DNA from 2 places in the Priestia sp. MDV22-iso46 genome. Region 2 is predicted to be linked to the other one. Evidence: a T-box and tRNA genes for the amino acid it is inferred to sense, from the RefSeq annotation. Region 2 holds a T-box; the other holds one or more tRNA genes.
What was found. A T-box is a leader RNA that pairs with one kind of tRNA and senses whether it is charged. The one in region 2 lies ahead of AC4NPH_RS23225 (tryptophan--tRNA ligase), so its partner is inferred to be a tRNA-Trp.

Region 1 (10,758 bases), on a different contig from region 2:
TAGGCGTACTCCTACGATGACCACACCCATAAATGCAATGTGGATGGCTGTAAGCGGGGTGTAGGGAAGAATTTGTGTAGTGAGAAAATTCCCTACATAGTAAAGAACTTGACTGCTGATAAATAAATTGGATAACACAAAAACAGCAGAAACAATCTTTCCAAATAGTTTGCCAAAAATTTTTTCGTTCATTTCCATCAGCGTAAGCGTTGGAAACATTTTTCCTAGTGAGGTAAAAAGCAAAACTAAGCCAATTCCTAATGCAACACCGAAGAGTGCGGCAATCCAGGCATCTTGATGAGCATCAGCTGTAATAGCGGCAGGTACAACAATAATTGTGCTTCCGATGCTATACAAAGTTACTAATTTGCGAAACTGCGCAGCTGAAATATTGATTTCATTAAGCAAAATGAGCACATCCTTTTGCCATATACACTAATTAAGTGATCCAACGGAATAATAAGTGACTTAAAGGTTGAAACATTACTTCTACCCAATCAGAAGGGTTCGGTAGAGGCAGCCGAAAGATTTTTGCAAGAGCGATTATGATACTGATTGTCATGAACACAATAAAAATGTTCCGTTCCTTTTTATGAGAGTGTTGAGGTAATCTTTTTATTTCCATCCATATAATCCCTGCACAAATGATCAAAAAGGAAAGAAACAAGTGCATGCAGTCAACCCCAATACATTTTTTCGTTCAGATAAGCTATTCGTATGATGTCCGCTAAAGAAAGTCATTATACATTTCTGTAAAATATAGAAAGTATTTCAGGAGATAGAAGATATTTTCTAGGGCTCTTATATGATTGAGGGGTTTGTTATGAGGAATATACACTTAGCTTTAACCTATTGAAGCGTTGTATGAATATGTAGAAAAATGCCACACTAAAGAGTGAACAAATGGAAAGGAGCACTATGATGAAAAAATTCCCATACAATAAAGATAAACAACAATCGTTTCAAGCAGCACAGCAGGGGCATAAAGAAGCAGTAGATGCATATGAACAGGCAAATGAAGCTAAAAATGATGCATCGTACGGCCATGAAGCGAAGCAAGCGATAGGTGAAGTGAATGAAGCCTCTCAGCAAATTGAGAATGCGCTTGAAAATGCTTCTGAAACACAGCGTCAGCGTTTAACAGAGTTTCAGCAAGATATAAAAGATATGGAGAACAACCTTAATCAATAAAAGAGCCGCTGTTTTACTTAGAACAGGTTCACAATAGGGTATAAATTGTAAAAGCAGAAGATAATGAACTTCTGCTTTTTTTATTGGTAGTGTGAACGTAGGTTTCGTGTATATAATTGCTTCTGGCTATTGTTTGGGGGAAAGGCGAAGACTTGCACGGAAATCAACAGTGGTGTAACAAATAATCCATCATTCCATTCTTATTTTAAAAGGTATAGAAGTTAAAAAAGTAAGAATCCTAATAAAAACAGAACGATAAGAATGGAAAGGGATTGTGACAGGAACATGCTAATAAATATACTAATAATGATTGTCGTATTGTACTTCATATATGTATTCGTAACTGCAGTGGTACTGTTTTATGTCCCTTTGCACAAGGGAAAAGACTTAAAAGTAATGAATACTGAGAATTTTTACGGAAAGGAAGAATCCACAGACCGGGTTATGCTTTTGGAAAACGGTTATTTTTCAGGGCTTGTTCGGATGCAGATGATTCAAGAAGCGAGGCATACAATTGATATTGCTTACTTTTCCATCGGTAAAGGTCGTTCTTCGGATTTACTTATGGGCGCTTTATTCGAAGCTGCGGATCGAGGTATACGTATTCGAGTGCTATTAGACGGGATCTCTCATGGGTTAAAAGGCAAGAGAAAAAATGTTCTTTATGCTCTAGCTTTCCACAATAATATAGAATTAAAGTACTATGAGCCCTTCACTATTTTTAAACCTTGGACCTGGCATAATCGTCTTCACGATAAAATAATAGTAGTCGATGGCCAATTAGGTATTATTGGAGGACGAAATATTGGAGATAAATACTTGGCCAGTCAACCAGATAAAAATTTTGTCTATGACCGTGATGTGCTGATTTATAACACAAAGCAAGAAAGTCATAGTGTCATTCTCTCAATGGAGAAGTATGTAGAGAAATTATGGACTCATCCGTATACACGCAAAGCTTTTCAAAAGCTCAAGAAGACTAAACAATTTCGTGGTCTTTCAGGAAAAAAATTGTTGATAGATCAATACGAAAAGGCAAAAAAAGCAAACGAACCTTTTGTCCATCCTTATATTGTATGGAGAGAATCAACGATGCCTACAAGAAAGGTTTCTTTTATTACAAATCCTATTCAGAGAATTAATAAAAGCCCTTTTATATGGAAAACATTTATTAAGCTTTCCCAACAAGCTGAAAAATCCATTGTTGTTCAAAGCCCTTATATCGTACCAACAAAAGAGATGGAACGGTATATAGATAAGCGGGTAAAACCCAAAGTACAAAGAATTATTTTAACTAATTCTATTACATCCACTCCAAATGCTATGGCTTTTTCTGCATACTTGGGAGTGAAGAATCACGTCATAAAAGCTGGTTCAAAGCTTTATGAATATCAAAAGCCCTATTCAATTCACGGGAAATCTGTTGTTTATGATCAGCGTTTAAGTGCAGTTGGTTCTTTTAACTTAGATTCCCGCTCTGCATTTTTAAATACTGAATCCATGGTTATGATAGATAGTGAAGAATTTGCAGCCGAGTTAACAGGAGCTATTGAAACTAAAATTTCTCACAGTATGCTTGTGGGAAATGAGGGAGAACCTGTGGATTTTAATACGGATTCTCAAAAAAACGTGCCTCCTGTAAAATCTGCACTTCTACATATTCTTTCGGTCTTTACGCGATTTTGGAGACATTTTGTATAGTACTATGTTACAGTAGAGTCTCTAAAAACAAATAGCGGAGATTAAAGAAGACTGCAGCTGGTGAAGGGAATGTGTAAAAAGCTGTGATATGCCTCACAGTTTTTTTGAAACTGCTAGTACTAGTTATGATTTATCAAAAGACCTATTGACGAAATTCCATATATGTTTTATTATGATATAGCGTCGTTAATAAACGAGGTTCTTTTGAAGAAATCATTTCTAGGGGCATAGTTTAAAGGTAGAACTACGGTCTCCAAAACCGTCAGTGTGGGTTCGATTCCTACTGCCCCTGCCATTTTGGAGTTATCTTTTAGTTCACACGCGGGTGTGGCGGAATTGGCAGACGCGCTAGACTTAGGATCTAGTGTCTTATGACGTGGGGGTTCAAGTCCCTTCACCCGCATCTTTATTTTCATATATGCGCGGAAGTAGTTCAGTGGTAGAACACCACCTTGCCAAGGTGGGGGTCGCGAGTTCGAACCTCGTCTTCCGCTTCTTTTCAAAAGCAGTTTGCATGTGCAAACTGCTTTTTTGTTGTAGAAATAAAGAGTTTTATTATGCTGTTTTTAATCAGAAATATTTTATTAAAGCAGTACTGCTTATACGTGTTGTTTTCGTGAATATACACATAATATTGGGGTTACATTAAAAGCTAATGAACGATACGTGAAGACATCTAATATGGTTTTTAAGATAGGGGAGAGTCCTATGGAATCTAGTTGGTTTTCCATTATACCGTTTTTAATTGTTATTCCAATAGCTATTTTCACCAAACAAGTGCTGCCAGGGTTGTTTTTGGGCTTATTAGTAGGCGCTTATTTGATTGATCATTCGATTATTGGAGGTGTTGAAAAGCTACTTCACTACGTTGTACAAGCTCTTAGAAATAAAAGTAATATAGAAATCGTCGTCTTTTTATACGCGTTTTCAGGGCTTATCGGAATGATTAAGATGGCTGGAGGAGTTAAGGGGTTTGTGGAAACTGCTGCAGAAAGAATTGATACAAGAAAAAAAGCCCTTATTTTAACCTATGTTTCAACCATTGGGACATTCAGTGCTCCGACATTTCGTTTTGTTACGATCGCGCCCATCATGAGAGCGCTGCTGAAAAAAGTGAAAATGACGACAGCAGAGCTAGGGTTTGTTATTGAAACAACTGCTACTCCTGTTATCGTCTTAATTCCTGTGGCAACGGCATTTGTAGGATATATGGTATCAATCATTCAAATGGCGATTGATCATCAAGGCATAAAACAAGACGCTTATTCTTTGTTCATTCAAAGTATTCCTTATAATTTCTTTTCGATTGTAATTATTTTAGTAGGGATTTATTTAAGCTTTTTTCATCATTCAACATCTACGGCTCCTATGAAGCTTGAGGAAGAAGACGAAAAAGATTGGCATGATTGTCATCCTTGCGTATCGAAGGATTTGCCTTCTAAGCCTTGGAATCTCTTAGTGCCTTTACTTGTCGTGATCTCACTCACCTTACTTTTAACATGGTGGAGTGGACATCATAAAAGTCACACCTTTTTTGAAGCATTTATTAAAGCAGACGTACTAGAAGCGATGGTAGTAGCTTTGATTATGACTACGTTAATTACCCTCATTTTTTTCTTATTTCAGCGCTTTACATTACAGAATTTGCTTAATGGTTTTATCACAGGAGGCAATGACTTAATGTCCGTTATTCTGTTGTTATCGGTAGTATGGGGATTATCCGCTGTTACAGAAGACTTGGGTTTTTCGAATTTCGTGACGGCACATTCTAAGTGGATTCCTCAAATGTTTGTCACTCCTTTTATGTTTGTGTTTGGAGCTGCTATTTCTTACTTTATCGGGTCTGCTTGGGGGACGTGGGGGATTTTAATGCCGCTTGGCGTATCGCTTGCAAGTTCTGCAGACCTTTCTTTACCGTTGATTATCGGTGCGGTATTTGCGAGCGGTTCATTTGGAGCGTTTTCTTCACCTTTAAGCGACGATACGAATACCATCGCCAAAATATTAGATTTATCTGTTATTGAATATGCCAAGTATAAATTAAAGCCAGCTTTAATTGCAGCAGGAATAACAGTTGCTTTTTATCTCGTTGTATCTTTCTTGTTTTGAATGAGAGAAATAGCCATCTAGTATCAATTTTTTATTTTTTTCAGCTTAACGTATGCATACAGTCCTAATGATAGGCACACTAGTATGATACAAGTAAGCGGAAATAAGATGGTATTAACAAAATGATCATAAAACCATATATACACGAAAATCACCTCACTAACTGCAAATTTATTGTTATTGTCTCTGCTGCCGCTTCCTATTCTTAAAAAATGCGATAAGCAGAAGCAGTATAGGTACGACAGCAAAAAGTGGCATATGTAAAAGCAATCTTGCTACGTGCAATCCTTCATAAAGATGCTCTTGAAAATTACTAGCGATCGTAATCGACAAAAACAACACAATGATGCCTAAAGGATATGCCAGACGTGAAGGAGATTTAATTTTAAATAAAGTAGCTGTACTTATTATAGAAGCATAAAACAAGATGCTAACTTTAAAATAAATCCCAATAACCATAGCGAACATAAAAAATACATCTAGACGCTCTAAAAAATCAGCTACTTGGATTGTTTGGACAGTACTCAGAAGAGGGAACTGTGATCTTGTCGTCAAATCAACTCCAAGCACGCTAATGTTAATGATCATCGTAATAATTAGATTAATTCCGCTTAATCCCGTTGCGCATAGCATGGTGACATTTGCTTTTTTAGGGTTGCTTAAATAAGGCAGAAGCATGGTAAATACAATAGCTTCTGTGAAAGGGAAATACAGCGTTTCGGTTAAAGCAACTTTGGCAACAGGAAGTATTCCTTCTTTTAATACCGGCTGTAAGTTCTTAAAATCAATTAATCCTGAGCTAATAATTAAGATGAAGCCTGCAATAGCCAGAAAATACATAAAAATAAACAGAAGCTCTCCTGACCTCGCTATTGCTTCAATTCCTTTTCGGGTTATATAGATAATGACCAGCATCAATAAAGCATTGGCAATAAATAAAGGCGTATCCGGATAAGCAAAAGTAAGAAGCATCTCTCCGAAATCTCTTAGAACTCGCGATGCATCGTATAAAAAATACACAATATATATGAAGGCAAGAAGTGTTCCCAGTACCTTACCTAAAATTTTCTGCATATACTCTGTAGGCAGGAGGTCCGGATAGTAGGAATAGAGTTTATGATAGATTAAGAAGAAAAAAAAGCTGCACAGCATTCCAATTAAAATAGCTAGCCACGCATCTTGTTTCGCTCCCATTGCAAGAGGGACTAATAGAGCGCTTCCCAGTTCAAATAAAACCATGAGAATAAATAATTGAGTGGCGCTAATTTTTGCTTTTTCCATATACCCAGTACCTCCTTGTCTTAGTGTTGTTTTTCTTTTACGCTAGAAAGAAATGATTTATTGCGCAGACCTGTTCGGCGAATATAAGCTTCTACCGTAACGTCTACATCTAATTTTGGAAAGTAAACGTCATCCCATTCTGATTTGAGTTTTTCCCACTGATTGGGGCGCGTGCGTTCCAGCGCTTCTCCAAATCCAAAGATATCAACTTTGTCTGTCTGAGCTTGTTTAATAGCCGTTTGTAATTCTTTTTTTATTTCTTTACCTGCAGCTTTTTCCATTTTTTTGATTACAGCAGGTTGACGTGTATCAACAGGGACCTCCACTTCTCCAAGATCGCCTTCTACACGAGTATGAACGGACGCATAAGGTTTTCCTTTTATCATTTTTACAGATACATCCGTTTTTTGACGAACTGTTTGATAGGCAAGCGCTTCTTTTTTTCCTTTCCAATCTACATTAATATCGGTTCCTTGTATTTTATCAAGGATCCAAACACTGCCTCTGGCTGGACTATTGTACAACCAGTCGATTAACTTTCCATTTTTAAAAACAGCAATGCCAGAAGCACGAAGGGTAGCTTCTGGTGCGCTTTGCTGGAGATTATCTAATTTTTCTGCTTGTTGAGGATTTCCAACTAAACGAAAACCCGATACTAGCGCTTCTCCTCCGGGAGATTCGAGAGATCTCATCACTTCTTGAAAGGAAACCTTTAGGTTTTCTCCCCATTTTCTTTGAGTGAACTCCAGCGTTTTCATAATTTTGTTTGCTGGAATTTTATCGACAGGCGTTAGTGCTTTTACCAAATCAGCAGCACTTGATTGGTTTGCGATTACTAAGGAAGTCGTAATTCGAAACTCAGGATCGCGATCAATAGAATCAATAAGAATGTTAATTCCTTCTTCACGCGCTAGTTTTTCTCCGATCACGACTAAGTTGGTATGGGCATAATAAAGTCTTCGGGAAATTCTAGCTGAAGCGCGTCTGCTTGCTTCAACTAAATTATTACCGGAAGCGGAATAGATCGTAACAGGCGGACTTTGAGTACCGCCGCCCCCTTGTAAGCCAGCTACATTTCCCGGGTTAATAATTTGAAAGGTAAGCTCATACCGCCCGTCTTTCGTTTTATCAATGCCCATTGCTGATACAAATGAAAGGTCCGTTAACTCTTTTTTACTCCAGCAGCTAGTAAGCAATACCATCATTATGGTCATTACCAGTAAAAATAAACTTTTACGTTTCATTTTGATCATCTTCTTCCATTTCCTGATTAATCATGCCTCTTGAAGAAGGAGGCTCAGGCTTTTGATGTTTGCTTTGACGAACTTTGTTATCACTAATTAATTTAGGTCTTCTTCTCATCGTCCACCAAGGTAACCGAAGCAATGTATCTTCATTGCTTACAGGAATAAAGGGTGCTAATGGCGTCATGTAAGGAACACCAAATGAACGTAAGCTGCACAGGTGTCCAACCCCCATTAAAAGAATAAGGATAATGCCATAGAAACCGAATGTAGCCGCTCCTAATATAAATAAAAAACGAATTAAACGCGCTGAAATAGCCATATCGAAAGACGGTGTGGCAAAGCTAGCAATGGCTGTAATCGATACAATAATAACCATAGCTGGTGAGACGATCCCTGCTTGGACCGCTGCTTGCCCAATAACAAGAGCTCCAACGATCGATACAGCAGAGCCGATAGCTTTTGGTAAACGAATCCCTGCTTCACGCAAAATTTCAAAGGTGACTTCCATAAAAAAAGCTTCCACGAACGCGGGAAATGGAACGGATTCTCGCTGTGCCGCAAGAGCTACAATAAGCGTTGTGGGTACCATCTCTTGATGAAATGTCGTAACCGCCACATACGTAGCAGGAGCGATAAGTGAAATCATAAACATAAACACCCGCAAAAGACGAATGGACGTCGCAATATCAAAGCGTGCGTAGTAATCTTCAGCCGATTGGAAAAATTGAATGAACAACGCTGGAGCGATAAGTACAAAAGGAGTGCCATCCACAAAAATAGCAATTCTTCCTTCCAAAAGGTTACCCGCCACCACATCGGGTCTTTCTGTATTATAAATAGTTGGAAAAGGAGTGACCGTTTGATCTTCAATTAGCTGCTCAACATAACCTGATTCCAAAATACTATCAATATCAATGTTTTTTAATCGCTTTCGAATTTCTTTTACAACTTTATCGTTTGCGATGCCATGAATATACATAAGAGTGACATCCGTTTTAGTTACCCGGCCAATCTTCATCGACTCTAGCCATAAGTCGGGTGTTTTAATAATTCGGCGCACCATGGCTAAGTTTGTGCCAATAGACTCAGTAAAGGCACCTTTTGGTCCTCGCACTACCATTTGGGTAGTAGATTCTGCAATGGCACGCTTTTCACCGCCTTGTGTACTCACGCTGAGTACGCGGTTTATGCCGTCGACAATAAGAAGGCTGTCACCTGACATTAAAGAAGAAAGTAAATCATTCCAGTTGTCTGCAAACGATACGTTACCCATTGTTACGATGTCTTCGGAAATTAACTCTAATGCATTTTGATCGTTTAGGTCGTTTTTTTGATTATCTTTCATAAGAGACTGCAGTAAGTAATCTTGAATAGCCTGATTATCTACAATCCCTTCTATGTAGACGATAGCAGCAGCCAAGCTGTTATTGACGCCTATTTTAAAATGACGAATCACAATATCTGAGCTGTTTCCAGTTTTCTCTTTAATGAGGGTAAGGTTTTCAGACAGCAGATTCTTAAGAGAAGACACTGTTTGTTCGTTGTTTGTTTGATCTGCCTGAGGTTGAAGTTTATTTTTAGATTTTTGATTTTTAAAGAACGAAGGCATAAATGAAAGCACCCTTACTATAGTTTTTATTAATTTGACCAAAAACCGTATAATTATGTAATTTTTAACAAAATATCTTTTGCATGACGGTAAATAAAAATGACGACCCTATGAGGTAAGTAATGATTAGGTGAGGAGAGAAAATGATGAAAATTATTGGAGTTAGCCTGCTGCTATTTGGATCTGTGATCGCTCTTTCTGTAGGAATTGATCTTTTTCAAGGAACAAACGTACTGCAGGCACTATACAATGCTTTAAGCCCGTTTCGTGTAATGGAAGTGGCCGAATTATTTGTCCTTTTTTCTCTTTTGTTTTTCTTTTTCGCAGAGTCACTTTATCTTGTTTTAAAGAAGCGTCAACAAAAGCAATAGTAACTTGGTGCAAAGAGGTTTTTATATCTTCACTATCGAAACAAGCGTATAGAGAGATAGCTTTGAGATAGGGGAGAACCACATGAACATTGAGACTAAAAGATTACTAATACGCAAATTTAAATATGAAGATTGGCAAGATGTCTACGCATATACATCTGATGCTAATGTCATGAAGTATATACCAGAAGGTGTTTTTAGTAAGACTGATGCGAAGAAATTTTTAAATGAAAATATGAAAGAAAATGTTAAAAATTTTCCAGTTGTATTAAAAAACAAAAAAATTCTAATTGGTCATATCGTCTTTTTTAACTATTTTGGCAACCATACTTATGAAATTGGCTGGGTATTTAATTCTCTCTATCATCAGAAAGGATATGCTTCAGAAGCGGCAAAAGCAATAGTGGACTATGGCTTTAACACAATGAAACTGCATCGGATTATTGCTACTTGTCAACCTGAGAATACGTCTTCTTATCGTGTTATGGAGAAGATCGGGATGAGAAGAGAAGGGTATTTTAAAAAATGTATTCCAACTGAAAAAGGATGGTGGGATGAATATTATTACGCGATTTTAAAGGAAGAGTGGAAATGAGCTTTACTTTTACGGAATTGCATTTTCCGAGTTATAAAGACGAAAACAAGCCCAATTTTAAAAAAATGAGCAGAACAGCAAACCAAAACGTCTAGGCAGACATACAATAACCTATCCATGAGAAACACCCCATGTTTGAACCTTCTTTGTTTTAGCAACAGAAAATTACGTTGAAAGGGAGTGCTTGTATGTCTAATGCTGGATGTGGATTTGGTTCTGGTTTCGCTTTATTAGTTGTATTATTTATTCTATTAGTAATTATCGGATGTAGTTGTTATAGCGGTGGTTACGGTGGCGGCTACGGCTGCTAATTATATCACTGAATAGCCTAAAGGATACCCTTTAGGCTTTTTTATGTTCATTATAAAAAGCTGGAAGAGATGATTAATCGGCAGGCTCAGTATCAACATGTGATTCAATTTTTTTCTCTTTCTGCAATTGATTAATAGAAGCCCAAGGCACGCGGCGAGGCTTGTATTCAATCGCATCGGTAGAATAAACGGCTACGCTTACGACTCCGCCGTGCACCTGCGCTCGAATCAACAAAGGATCACTATACGTATTTTTAAAATGAAAGTCAGGTCCATACCAGCTCACGGTAGCATCTCGCCCAGGAGGTACGTAGGAAACACTGCGGCTATGTGAGTAACGCTG
Region 2 (10,758 bases):
AGGTGTAGTTTATAAAAGGCAAAGTATATATATACTTTGCCTTTTATGCTAAGGTTTTATAATTTAAAAACATTTTAAGATGTGAATGATATGTTTGATAAAAAATCAGATTGAAAACTAACGGTTAAAAAATTGTAAAAATTCTCTTGTAGAAGCTGATAAGTAGCTATTCGCCCTCCACACTAAGGCAGGTTCTGATATCCATGGACTATCTTGAATTGAAAGGATTTTAAACTCTTTGGTTAATTTTTGGTTTACCATAGATAATGGTAATATCGTTGCTCCGAATCCCATTTCTACCAGATTTAACAACATAGCAGAATCATGACACTCGCATAGGATATTTGGAGTTAAATTCAACTCCTGGAACGCGTTAATAATTTGATCAAATAACCCAGCTCCTTCTGTAGGACGTAATAGTAACAGAGGAATCTCAGAAATCTTATGGATACTTATAATTTCTTCATTTATTTTGTAATCATTAGGTACAACTAATACACATGGGTCAACCTCCAACTTTTTCATCTCGATATCTTTTTGAGAAAGAGGTCCGCCTGTAATAGCAATATCAATCTGACGATTCTTCAATAAGTTCATCAAATGAGTAGAGTCGCCTTCCCAAATGTTAAATTTGATATGTGAGTATTTCCGCCGAAATTCCTTCAAATTAGAAAGTAAAATAGGAGCACAATAAATCGTGGATCCCACTGAGAGTGTTCCACTTATTTCCTCACTGAATTCTTTAACTTCTAGTATTGCTTCTTCCATTCCATGTAATAATTTTTTTGCTTTTTTCAGAAACAATTCTCCTTGAGCAGTTAGGGTTACTTTTTTCTTTTTATTTCTATCAAATAAGACAACACCTAATTCATCTTCCATCATTTTTAATTGTCGACTAAGTGGTGGTTGTGCCATATGTAGATGTTCTGCTGCTTTAGAAATAGTTCCTTGTTCTGCAATAGCTATAAAATAGCGTAACTGCTTAATGTCCATGGTTATCCTCCAGAAATAATTATACCTTTAAGGTATTATATATAAACAATATAGATATTATCAATATAATACACTGAAGAGTATAATCATTTCTAGAGGTAACATTAGACTAACGATAATAGAAAAAAGGAGAAATACAAATGAAAATAATCATAGGAATGTCGGGAGCAACGGGGGCTATTTTTGGTATTCGCCTTTTAGAACTTCTTAAAGAGACGGAAATAGAAACTCATTTAGTGATGTCCTCATGGGCAGCTGCAACAATTCAAGTAGAAACCCCTTATACAGCGAAGGAAGTAGAAGAATTAGCCGACTACACATATTCTTATAAAGATTTAGGAGCCAAAATTTCTAGTGGATCTTTCCAAGTGGATGGCATGATTGTCGCTCCTTGTAGTATGAAAACATTAGCTTCTATTCGTATGGGATTAGCAGATAACCTTGTGACACGTGCAGCTGATGTAATTTTAAAAGAACGGAAAAAGCTGTTATTGTTGACACGGGAGACACCTCTTAATGATATTCACCTTGAAAATATGTTGGCGTTATCACGTATGGGAACAATGATTTTCCCTCCGATGCCTGCTTTTTATAATCATCCTGAAAATATTGATGATTTAATTAACCACATTATATACAGAGCACTAGATCAGTTCGACATTCATCTACCAGAAGCAAAAAGATGGGAGGGCATAAAAAAGGGAAAAATAAAAAAATCTTAAATTATTATATGGGAAAGGTTAGTCGTTGAACAAAGAGACTAACCTTTTTTATCTGTATATAAATATGTCCATTAAATAATTAACTAAAGAGAAGGATAATTTATATGCTCATATACTAGAATGTAAGCTTTTTTTAAAATAAGAGACAAACAAATTTGGGAGGATAAAAGATATGCTAGAGTCAGATTCTCAAAAATGGGATGAAGCTAAGTATGTTATTACGATAAATTCTAATAAAATTCATTTGCCGGATTCTGAATTCTTTAAATGGTGTCAATCCCTTTATGGCATTAACAAAGGAATTTATAACACTATTGACTTATGGTTTTATGAATCTAATAAACGAGATATATTATCTAGAAGGCGTTGTATTGTTGAATTTTTGACCTTTATCGCTAGCTGTAAAATGAATCGAAATCAGCATCATTCTCTTCGATTTGGACATGGAGGCCTTGTCAAAAAGCTTGAAGAGTTTTTTGACAAACAAGAGTATCAGGAGAATTTAAGGAAAAGAAATCATAATGATTAAAGAAGGCAGCTTTTATAAGTTGCCTTTTTTATTAAATTCCTAATAAGAGAAGTATAAAAAAGACTCTAACAATTTTATACTGTTTTCTTTCTTCAATTACCTTTATAAAACAAGAAAGTGTATTTCTCATTAAACTGTAGCATCTAATATTATACCTTTAAGGTATATAATAAATACATAATAGATATTTCCAATATTAAAAATAGGAGAGTATACTCGTAGTTGTAAGGCAAACAAGCAAATTAAATTAGATAATGCAACGTAGGAGGAATACTTAATGGCTTACAGAGATTTAAGAGAATTTTTAGATTTACTTGAATCAGAGAATCAATTAGTCCGTATTAAAAAAGAGGTTATGCCTGAACCAGATTTAAGTGCGATTGGAAGATCTGCTCCAGACATGGAGAATGCACCCGCAGTTCTTGTGGAAAAAATAAAAGGGTATAAAACACCAGTTGTTTTAAATGTTCATGGGTCATGGCAGAATCATGCTTTAATGCTTAATATGCCAAAGGACACACCAGTTAAAGACCAATTTTTCGAGTTAGAAAAAATTTGGGATAGATATCCTATTAAACCTGTTTGGGTTGATAAAAAAGATGCGCCGGTTAAGGAAGTTGTAATCGAAGACGATATCAATTTATTTGATGTTCTACCATTATTCCGCATTAATGAATTTGACGCTGGATTCTATCTCTCAAAAGCTTTAATTGTAAGTAAAGATCCAAATAAACCAGAGAGTTATGAAGAACAAAATGCTGGTACGTATCGTATTCAAGTTAAAGGTAAAGATAAAGTAGGTATTCAACCACTTCCATTCCACGATATTGCAGTTCATCTGAAACATGCTGAAGAAAAAAATGAACCACTACCAATTGCTATTTGCTTAGGTAACGATCCTGTATTAAGTTTTATGGCTAGTACGCCAATTGAATATGCTCAATCTGAATATGATTTTGCTGGAGCTCTAAAAGGTGAGCCGATTGAATTAACAAAGAGTGAAAACGGTAATTTAGATATCCCATCACGCAGTGAAATCGTATTAGAAGGTTACATCATGCCTCGTGAAAGAGAAATTGAAGGACCGTTTGGTGAGTTTCCAGGTAGTTATTCAGGTGCTCGCTTACAACCCATTGTTAAAATCACTAAAATTACTCATCGTCAAAATCCTATCTTTGAAAATTTATACTTAGGAATGCCATGGACTGAAATTGACTACTTAATGGCATTAAATACAAGCCTACCATTATACAAACAATTAAAACGTGATTTCCCAGAAGTTGAAGCTGTAAATGCAATGTATACACATGGTATTGGAACCATTGTTTCGACGAAATCTCGTTTTGGTGGATATGGAAAGGGAGTTGCTATGAGATTATTATCTACTCCTCATGGAATGCCTTATACAAAGATTGTAATCATCGTAGACGAATTTGTTGATCCATTTAACTTAGAACAAGTTATGTGGGCTTTAACAACACGAGTTCGTCCAGATAAAGATGTTTTCAAAGTTCCATATGCACCTGGTATGCCACTAGATCCGTCTTCTGAGCCTGCTGGTATGCATACAAAATTAATTATTGATGCTACAACTCCAGTTGCACCTGACTTTGCTCGAGATACCGAATTACTAGCTGTTCCAGAAAAAGCAGAGGAATGGTCAAAAATTCTTCGCGATTTAGTTAAAGAAGGAGGAAATAAATAATGAAATGTCCTAGATGTGAATCTGAAAAAGTAAATCTCTTAACAAAAGCTCCAGTGGATGACGCTTGGGAAGTATATATTTGTGAGACTTGCACCTTGTCATGGAGAAATACAGAAGGTCCTAATATAACTGACCCAGAAAAATATGATAAACGTTTTAAGCTAAATCCTGCTGAATTCAAAGAATTGGATCAAATTCCTCCAATTCCTGAGTTAAAAAAATAATCATTGAAAAAGATCCCTATTCACAAATTAAATAGGGATCTTTTTCAGTCTATCGGAGAGTCTAAAAGGCATGCGTATTAATGGATATGCCTTTTAAGATTTTTTATTTTTATTAATCCTAATTTATTATAGTTAAGTTTACATAAAACACGTTCTCGGTAGAAGCATGATAAAAAGTCCTAAAAAAGGACTTTACATACTAATTACACTCTGTTAGAAATTACACCAATATACAGTATCCATTGATGATGAGATATCCTTTACCTCATGAAATTCAATTAACATATCTTTCAACCTACTCCCAGTACGTGAGTTACTATCAACATTGTAAAATTGATAAACGTTTACTTGGTATATTCCATTTTGAATCGAAATACGATAATTTGAACAATTTTGGTCAGGAACCTTTCTATGATTAAATTGAGCAGCCATTGTTAAACAGTCATAATCCACTAAATACAATTCTTTATTGGTTACACGTATATAGCCTTGTGCTTGTCGATAACTACCCTTTACTTTGTTCTCTTGGTTTACAGTAACCTTAACTTTCCAAGAATGTTCTATTCCATTTACAGACATTTGAAATACCATAATATTCGCATTCTTTGTTTCTTCTCCAAAATGTTTTAGTAGTTGGTTAAGCGACCAATCCTCATCTACAAATGACATATATGTATCTGCATTGGCGATACCGATAAAAGTTGTATCTCCAGATTTCATTTTATATTTCATACTTTATCTTTCCCTTCTCCATTAAAACCCTCTTTTATTAGCCGTTATTCTTAGCAAATAAGCCTTTTATTTTCTATTTTTGCAATTGCAGGTACTGTTTGTAAAGTATTCTACCAATAATTCATTCTATTACTTTTATGATTTTGATTTGAAGAAGAGTAGTTGTAGAAAAAGCATGATTCTTGGTGATTTTCTCTGTTTTAGAATACATATCGTATACAAAATTAGTTAACATAATCAGCGTTATAGGAATCCTGATAAAATATAAATAATAGCTAAATAAAGTTATAATAGATTATAAGTATAAAATAAGGTGAGATGTATTGATGATGGACTTTATATCTGATCTCCTTTCAGGTGGATTAGGATTCAGCACGGATGTTTTAGATACAAGGAAAATTGACAGTAATATTACGTTACTAAGACAGCAAGAATGGTTTAAAAAGATTTACGAGAATAACCAATACTATTTACTACTTATTGGAAATAGAGAAGTCAGAGCTTACTTACAAAGTAATTTTCGTGTTAAAAGAATAATCCGTAATGAGAAAGCACAAGCAAAGTTCTTACTGCTCTTAAATAAAAAGTTGAAGATATGATTACTAAGGCATAAAAAGCAGAACATCAAATGTGATGTTCTGCTTTTTATAAATTTAATTTATAATGCTATAAAAATATTAACGTTCATTTTCCTACATCGTTCGATAAGGCATAAACGTTCCGCCAAAAAAATAACTCCATACAATGAGAAGTACAGCAAATAAAATGAACAAGAACCAACCTCTGGAATATGCGTTTAATTCTTGTTTGTTTTGTATCTTTTCTCTGTATTTTCGTTGGACATCATGATGTTTCGATATATTTTTCATTAACATTCCTCCCTTGAATATGGAACAAACAATTGGAGCCAGTGTTATGAAATATAAAACATACTATACATTACCTTTTTTCCTTATAACTATATTTATGAAAGGTGTTTTTTTAGGTTGAAGTAGTCTTTGCACCAGAACCTCAAAGACTTCAAGGAGCCAGTGAGCTCTTATTACGTTCTTCTTTGCTATTTATATCCATTACTACTTCTAACAAAAAGAGGAGAAACACAGCTATAAGCTCAGTTATAGATGGAATATTAATGCTTCTAATTAATTCATCAGCAGTATGTATAGCAAACCAAGAAAAGCTACAATCAATGACCAGTCTCACCAGGAATTTTCTTTTAGAATTTCTAATTTGTTGAGAAAATGTATTAATAAGAAATATTGATAATAAATCAACTATAAATCCAATAATAAAAAATAGTAAGAGGAATATTAATAGAGATAGAAATGAATCGTATTGTACCCCAAATATTTTAAATAAACCAATGAATCCAAACACAAATGCTCCTAGCATTAATGAAATAGCAATAATAATAATTAAAGTTATAAAAATAACAGTAAATGATTTAGCAAAAAAATTAGATATATTGTGAGAGGGTCCAGTTTTCTTTGCTTTCAAGGTAAACATTCACACCCCTTGCTGTTAATTTTTCTTTAATGTATTTATCCTAGCCAATTGTGCGTATAGGCTAGGATTCCTAAGATGGCTCCAATTCCAGCTCCAAATAAAGTAGCCCCTACTAGTTTTAATTTATTATTATTATAAGTCATAAAAAACCTCCTTTTATCCAATTATATACAAAAATGGTTTTTAGTAAATGAATCTCTTTAAACGATATAATTAATATGTACATACACCCTTAGTTACCATAAAACCAATTATCGGTACTCAATAATATTGAAAAACAAATAAGCCATATAGAAATATGGCCTATCTGTAACCAATTCTTTATTTATCCAGGTAGCTATTTATAAGAATGTGTCTCATATCGGTTTACGGAAAGAATAGCACCATTTATTATAATCAAGTTTTTCCTCATAAAATCTGTGTGCATTGGTTCGTTGAATTCCTGACTCTAGGGCAACAAATTCAGCTCCATTTGCCTTAGCCCATTTTTCTATATGGCTTAATAGTTTATAACCATAACCTTTGGAACGGTGTTCTTCACCTGTTACTAGATCATATACAAAGACATATTTTTTATTATAAAAGTTTACTTGTAAGCCCACTCCCGTTAATGCCACAATTCTGTTTTCATTATATAGAGCAAAAAGCTTGTATCCATTTTGTTTCATCTGTTTTAGAAGTTCTAAATAACCTTCTTCTGTTAAATCTGTACGTAATTGCTTTAATATCGGGAATGCTTCTAAATATTGATCATGGTCAATTAACTCTATAATTTTTTCTGTTGAAGCTATCATAGGTTATCCCCCTCATTACCTAAACTATAATTTTTTAAGTACATATATATAGCTTAAAGTATTGCTGATACCTAGGGTAGGGTCAGATTTAATATAATTTATACTGTCACTTTCTAGTTACCATAATCAAAATTATCGGCAATCGTTTTTCCTTTTAACTCTTTAGATCTTGATATAGATCTAATTCTTTGATTAAAAGCTTATAAAAAATGGATAGCTAAATTCTTTTCTACTTTGAACAATGAATTGAATGGGAGTTTCTTTATTTCTTTTGTTACTCAGGTTTTCTCCTGTTGCGTTTTCACCTTCATACCATATCTTCCCTTTACTGCTCTTTTCAATTGTCTCATCGCCGTCAAAGTATAGCTCAAATCGATTCTTATGATAATAATTGAATATTTCTTTTTGGCTTAGTTCAGATGATAGCTTCATGTATGCAGCAACAGTTGGACGCCCCCCACTTCCCCAAGGTCCTCCACCGTATAAAACTCCATGATTAAAATCTTTTTCAATTACCTTTGTTTTTTGGGGTAACGGATAATCGAAAAAATGATATGCATATCGTTTAGCGTATCTATGTTCTTGACCAAATATATAATAAGACAAGGAACTAATGCCTATTAAAACAAGACAAATAGATAATAATTTAAATTTATTCATATACTCCCTCTTAACTTATATTTTCTTACAAACCAATTGTCATTTTAACATAAATACCATAAATGTCCTTTTACAGCATGAATATCATATACAAAACAAGTTTCCATAATCGTTATTATAGGAAGATATTCAATATTTAAGTTAAAAACATACCATGTAATTCTATTTTTAAGTCTCTAAGATCAAGATTCTCACTTCTGTCTTATCTAAAATAATTGCTTTTTTACCAAATTGAGGTAAAATAATAGTAATATAAAAAGGCAATGAAAAAGAGGAGTACATATCTAGAGCATTATAGAGAGCTAATGGTTGGTGAAAATTAGTATGTGAGGATATGGAATGGACTTTGGAGCTTCGAACTGAAACATAAAGATTAGGATTCGACAGATTTCCTTCTGTTATCAAGGAAGCATATTCATTTTAGCTTGAATGTGTATAAGTGAGTTACAGATGTAACTAAATAAGGTGGTACCACGGGGTTTCTCGTCCTTTTATGGATGAGAAACCCCTTTTTTATTTCTAGTATAAATTTGGAGGAGATTATATGAATAAGCCTATTGTATTAACCGGAATTAAACCTACAGGTCATCCCCATCTTGGGAACTACATTGGTGCTATTAAACCGGCTTTAGAAATGGCGAAAAACCCCAATTATCAGAGCATGTACTTTATTGCTGATTATCATGCTTTAAATACAGTTCAAAATGCTAAACAATTAAGGTCATATACTTATGAGATAGCAGCTACATGGTTAGCTCTTGGTTTAAATCCTGAGAAAGTTATATTTTATCGCCAATCAGACGTTCCAGAAATTACAGAGCTCAATTGGATTTTATCTTCCATAACTCCTAAAGGTCTAATGAATAGGGCTCATGCATACAAAGCAAAAATAGACAAAAACACAGAAGAAGGATTAGATATAGATGCCGGTGTGAACATGGGATTATATACATATCCTATTTTAATGGCTGCTGATATTCTGATGTTTCAGTCAGATTTTGTTCCAGTCGGAAAAGATCAAATACAACATGTAGAAATTGCACGTGATATGGCATCTAGCTTTAATCATACATATTCAGAAACTTTCACACTTCCTCAATATGTAGTAACAGAAGAAACAGCTACTATACCTGGACTAGATGGGAGGAAGATGAGTAAAAGTTATGGAAATGTTATTCCTTTATTCGAAAGCCCTGAGAAGTTAAAAAAATTAATCTTTAAAATGAAAACAGATTCTTCTCTCCCAACTGAACCAAAAGATTCAAAACAATCATCTTTATTTATTTTATATAAAGAATTTGCTGAAGAAAGTGAAATCTTATATTTAAAACGACGATATGAGGAAGGAATAGGATGGGGAGAAGTCAAACAACAAGTATTTAATACTCTAAATAGAGAATTAGAAGGTCCTCGTGCAGAATATCATAATTATATAAATCAACCAAAACTTTTACAGGAAATTTTAGATGTGGGAGGAGAGAGAGCGAGAAAGAAGGCTCAAGAAAATTTACAGATTATTAAGCAGCGTATTGGTCTTACATTCTAAACAAAAAACTCTCACTGTATTAATTATATGATTTAATACAGTGAGAATTTCTGTATACTACATACAATCTTAGTTCACATAATGTAAGTTATCGGAAATGAAAACTATCTGCTTAGATACTTTACTTATTTTGCAAACTTACTTAATTCCGTGATGGCGTAGGCTACTTCTTCTTTTGTGTTGTAAAAATGAGGAGCTATTCGTATGACATTGTTTCTGGCAGAAACGAGAATGTTTTTTTCTTTTAACCTCTGCTCAATTTCAGAAGCATTAGCCATGTGAAAAGAAGTAATACCTGAAGTGATTTCCGTATCGAATGGGAGGTTAATCTGTAAGCCATTCTGCACTCCAAACTCTTTTGCAAACCTAGATAGCTCTTTCAAATAGAAATGAATAGGAGAGACTCCAACATCAAGCAACAACTTAAGTGCCGCGTGTGCAGCATACACACTAATAAAAGAAGGTGTGCCTGTTTCAAAACGACGAGAGCCAGCAGCATAGGTAGAGTGAAAGATATCAAATTTTGTCTCACTTTCTTGGCCAAACCAACCTGTATGTCTAGGCTTTACTTGTTCAGCGAGCTCTTTCTTCATATAAAGAAACGCTACACCTGGTATCCCCAACATGTATTTGCGTGTGACAGTAGCGAGCATGTCGATATTCATCTCTTTCACATCAATTGGGATATGACCTGCTGATTGAGACGCATCCACAAATAGAAGAGATCCTTTCTTATGAACAATATCGGCAATGCCTTTAAGGTTTTGCACAATTCCGTTCTCGTAAGAAGCATGGCTCATACACGTAAGTAATGTACGCTCTGTGACGTCTTTTTCATATTGTTTTAAAGGGATACCCCCATCCAATGAGCGCATGAGCGATACAGTAGCTCCATACTTTTCTTGCGCATACCAGACATGGCCGACAGTAGGGAAATCCATATCCGTTACGATAATTTCATTTTTACTAGGATGGTAGGATAGACTAGTCGCTACGGCCGAAAGAGCATCAGAAACAGAAGGTAAGATGGCAATTTCATCGGGTTCAGCGTTTATAAGTTCAGCGAATTTTTCTCTGGTCGCTTCCAGTTTCAATGTAGCTTGTTTCCAGTTAGTACCTAATGATAATAACTCATTGTGATAGTCTTCAATTGCTTGTGAAACAGGCTGAGCAATGGCGCCTTGAGAGCAACTAGCTACATGTACATACTCTGATAAAACGGGAAACAACGAACGATACGAACTAAAAGAGTTGTTCATCTCTCTCCTCCTTTTTCCTTAAAATTACATTTTAACATATTAGAAAGATAAAAAAGTGAATGAATACCATATACAAAGTTAGTTAACA

Region 1: it has a tRNA-Trp gene. The T-box ahead of AC4NPH_RS23225 (tryptophan--tRNA ligase) is inferred to sense a tRNA for this amino acid. The anticodon was not compared.

The regions. Positions count from the first base shown of each region.
Region 1 covers NZ_JBZVWT010000001.1:705,958-716,715, reverse strand. The annotation lists gene AC4NPH_RS03755 (GerAB/ArcD/ProY family transporter) at 1-417, opposite strand, end outside; gene AC4NPH_RS03750 (hypothetical protein) at 922-1,191, shown strand; gene AC4NPH_RS03745 (phospholipase D-like domain-containing protein) at 1,498-2,892, shown strand; tRNA gene AC4NPH_RS03740 (tRNA-Trp) at 3,114-3,187, shown strand; tRNA gene AC4NPH_RS03735 (tRNA-Leu) at 3,214-3,295, shown strand; tRNA gene AC4NPH_RS03730 (tRNA-Gly) at 3,315-3,386, shown strand; gene AC4NPH_RS03725 (Na+/H+ antiporter NhaC family protein) at 3,601-5,001, shown strand; gene AC4NPH_RS03720 (GerAB/ArcD/ProY family transporter) at 5,179-6,282, opposite strand; gene AC4NPH_RS03715 (Ger(x)C family spore germination protein) at 6,303-7,526, opposite strand; gene AC4NPH_RS03710 (spore germination protein) at 7,516-9,138, opposite strand; gene AC4NPH_RS03705 (YczF family membrane protein) at 9,285-9,509, shown strand; gene AC4NPH_RS03700 (GNAT family N-acetyltransferase) at 9,592-10,104, shown strand; gene AC4NPH_RS03695 (YjcZ family sporulation protein) at 10,293-10,415, shown strand; gene AC4NPH_RS03690 (VanW family protein) at 10,489-10,758, opposite strand, start outside.
Region 2 covers NZ_JBZVWT010000005.1:103,193-113,950, forward strand. The annotation lists gene AC4NPH_RS23170 (LysR family transcriptional regulator) at 118-993, opposite strand; gene AC4NPH_RS23175 (non-oxidative hydroxyarylic acid decarboxylases subunit B) at 1,134-1,715, shown strand; gene AC4NPH_RS23180 (hypothetical protein) at 1,888-2,244, shown strand; gene AC4NPH_RS23185 (non-oxidative hydroxyarylic acid decarboxylases subunit C) at 2,522-3,949, shown strand; gene AC4NPH_RS23190 (non-oxidative hydroxyarylic acid decarboxylases subunit D) at 3,949-4,173, shown strand; gene AC4NPH_RS23195 (hypothetical protein) at 4,387-4,905, opposite strand; gene AC4NPH_RS23200 (hypothetical protein) at 5,232-5,504, shown strand; gene AC4NPH_RS23205 (hypothetical protein) at 5,598-5,774, opposite strand; gene AC4NPH_RS23210 (YrvL family regulatory protein) at 5,926-6,411, opposite strand; gene AC4NPH_RS23215 (GNAT family N-acetyltransferase) at 6,768-7,205, opposite strand; gene AC4NPH_RS23220 (hypothetical protein) at 7,398-7,865, opposite strand; T-box leader at 8,120-8,359, shown strand; gene AC4NPH_RS23225 (tryptophan--tRNA ligase) at 8,410-9,411, shown strand; gene AC4NPH_RS23230 (aminotransferase class V-fold PLP-dependent enzyme) at 9,537-10,670, opposite strand.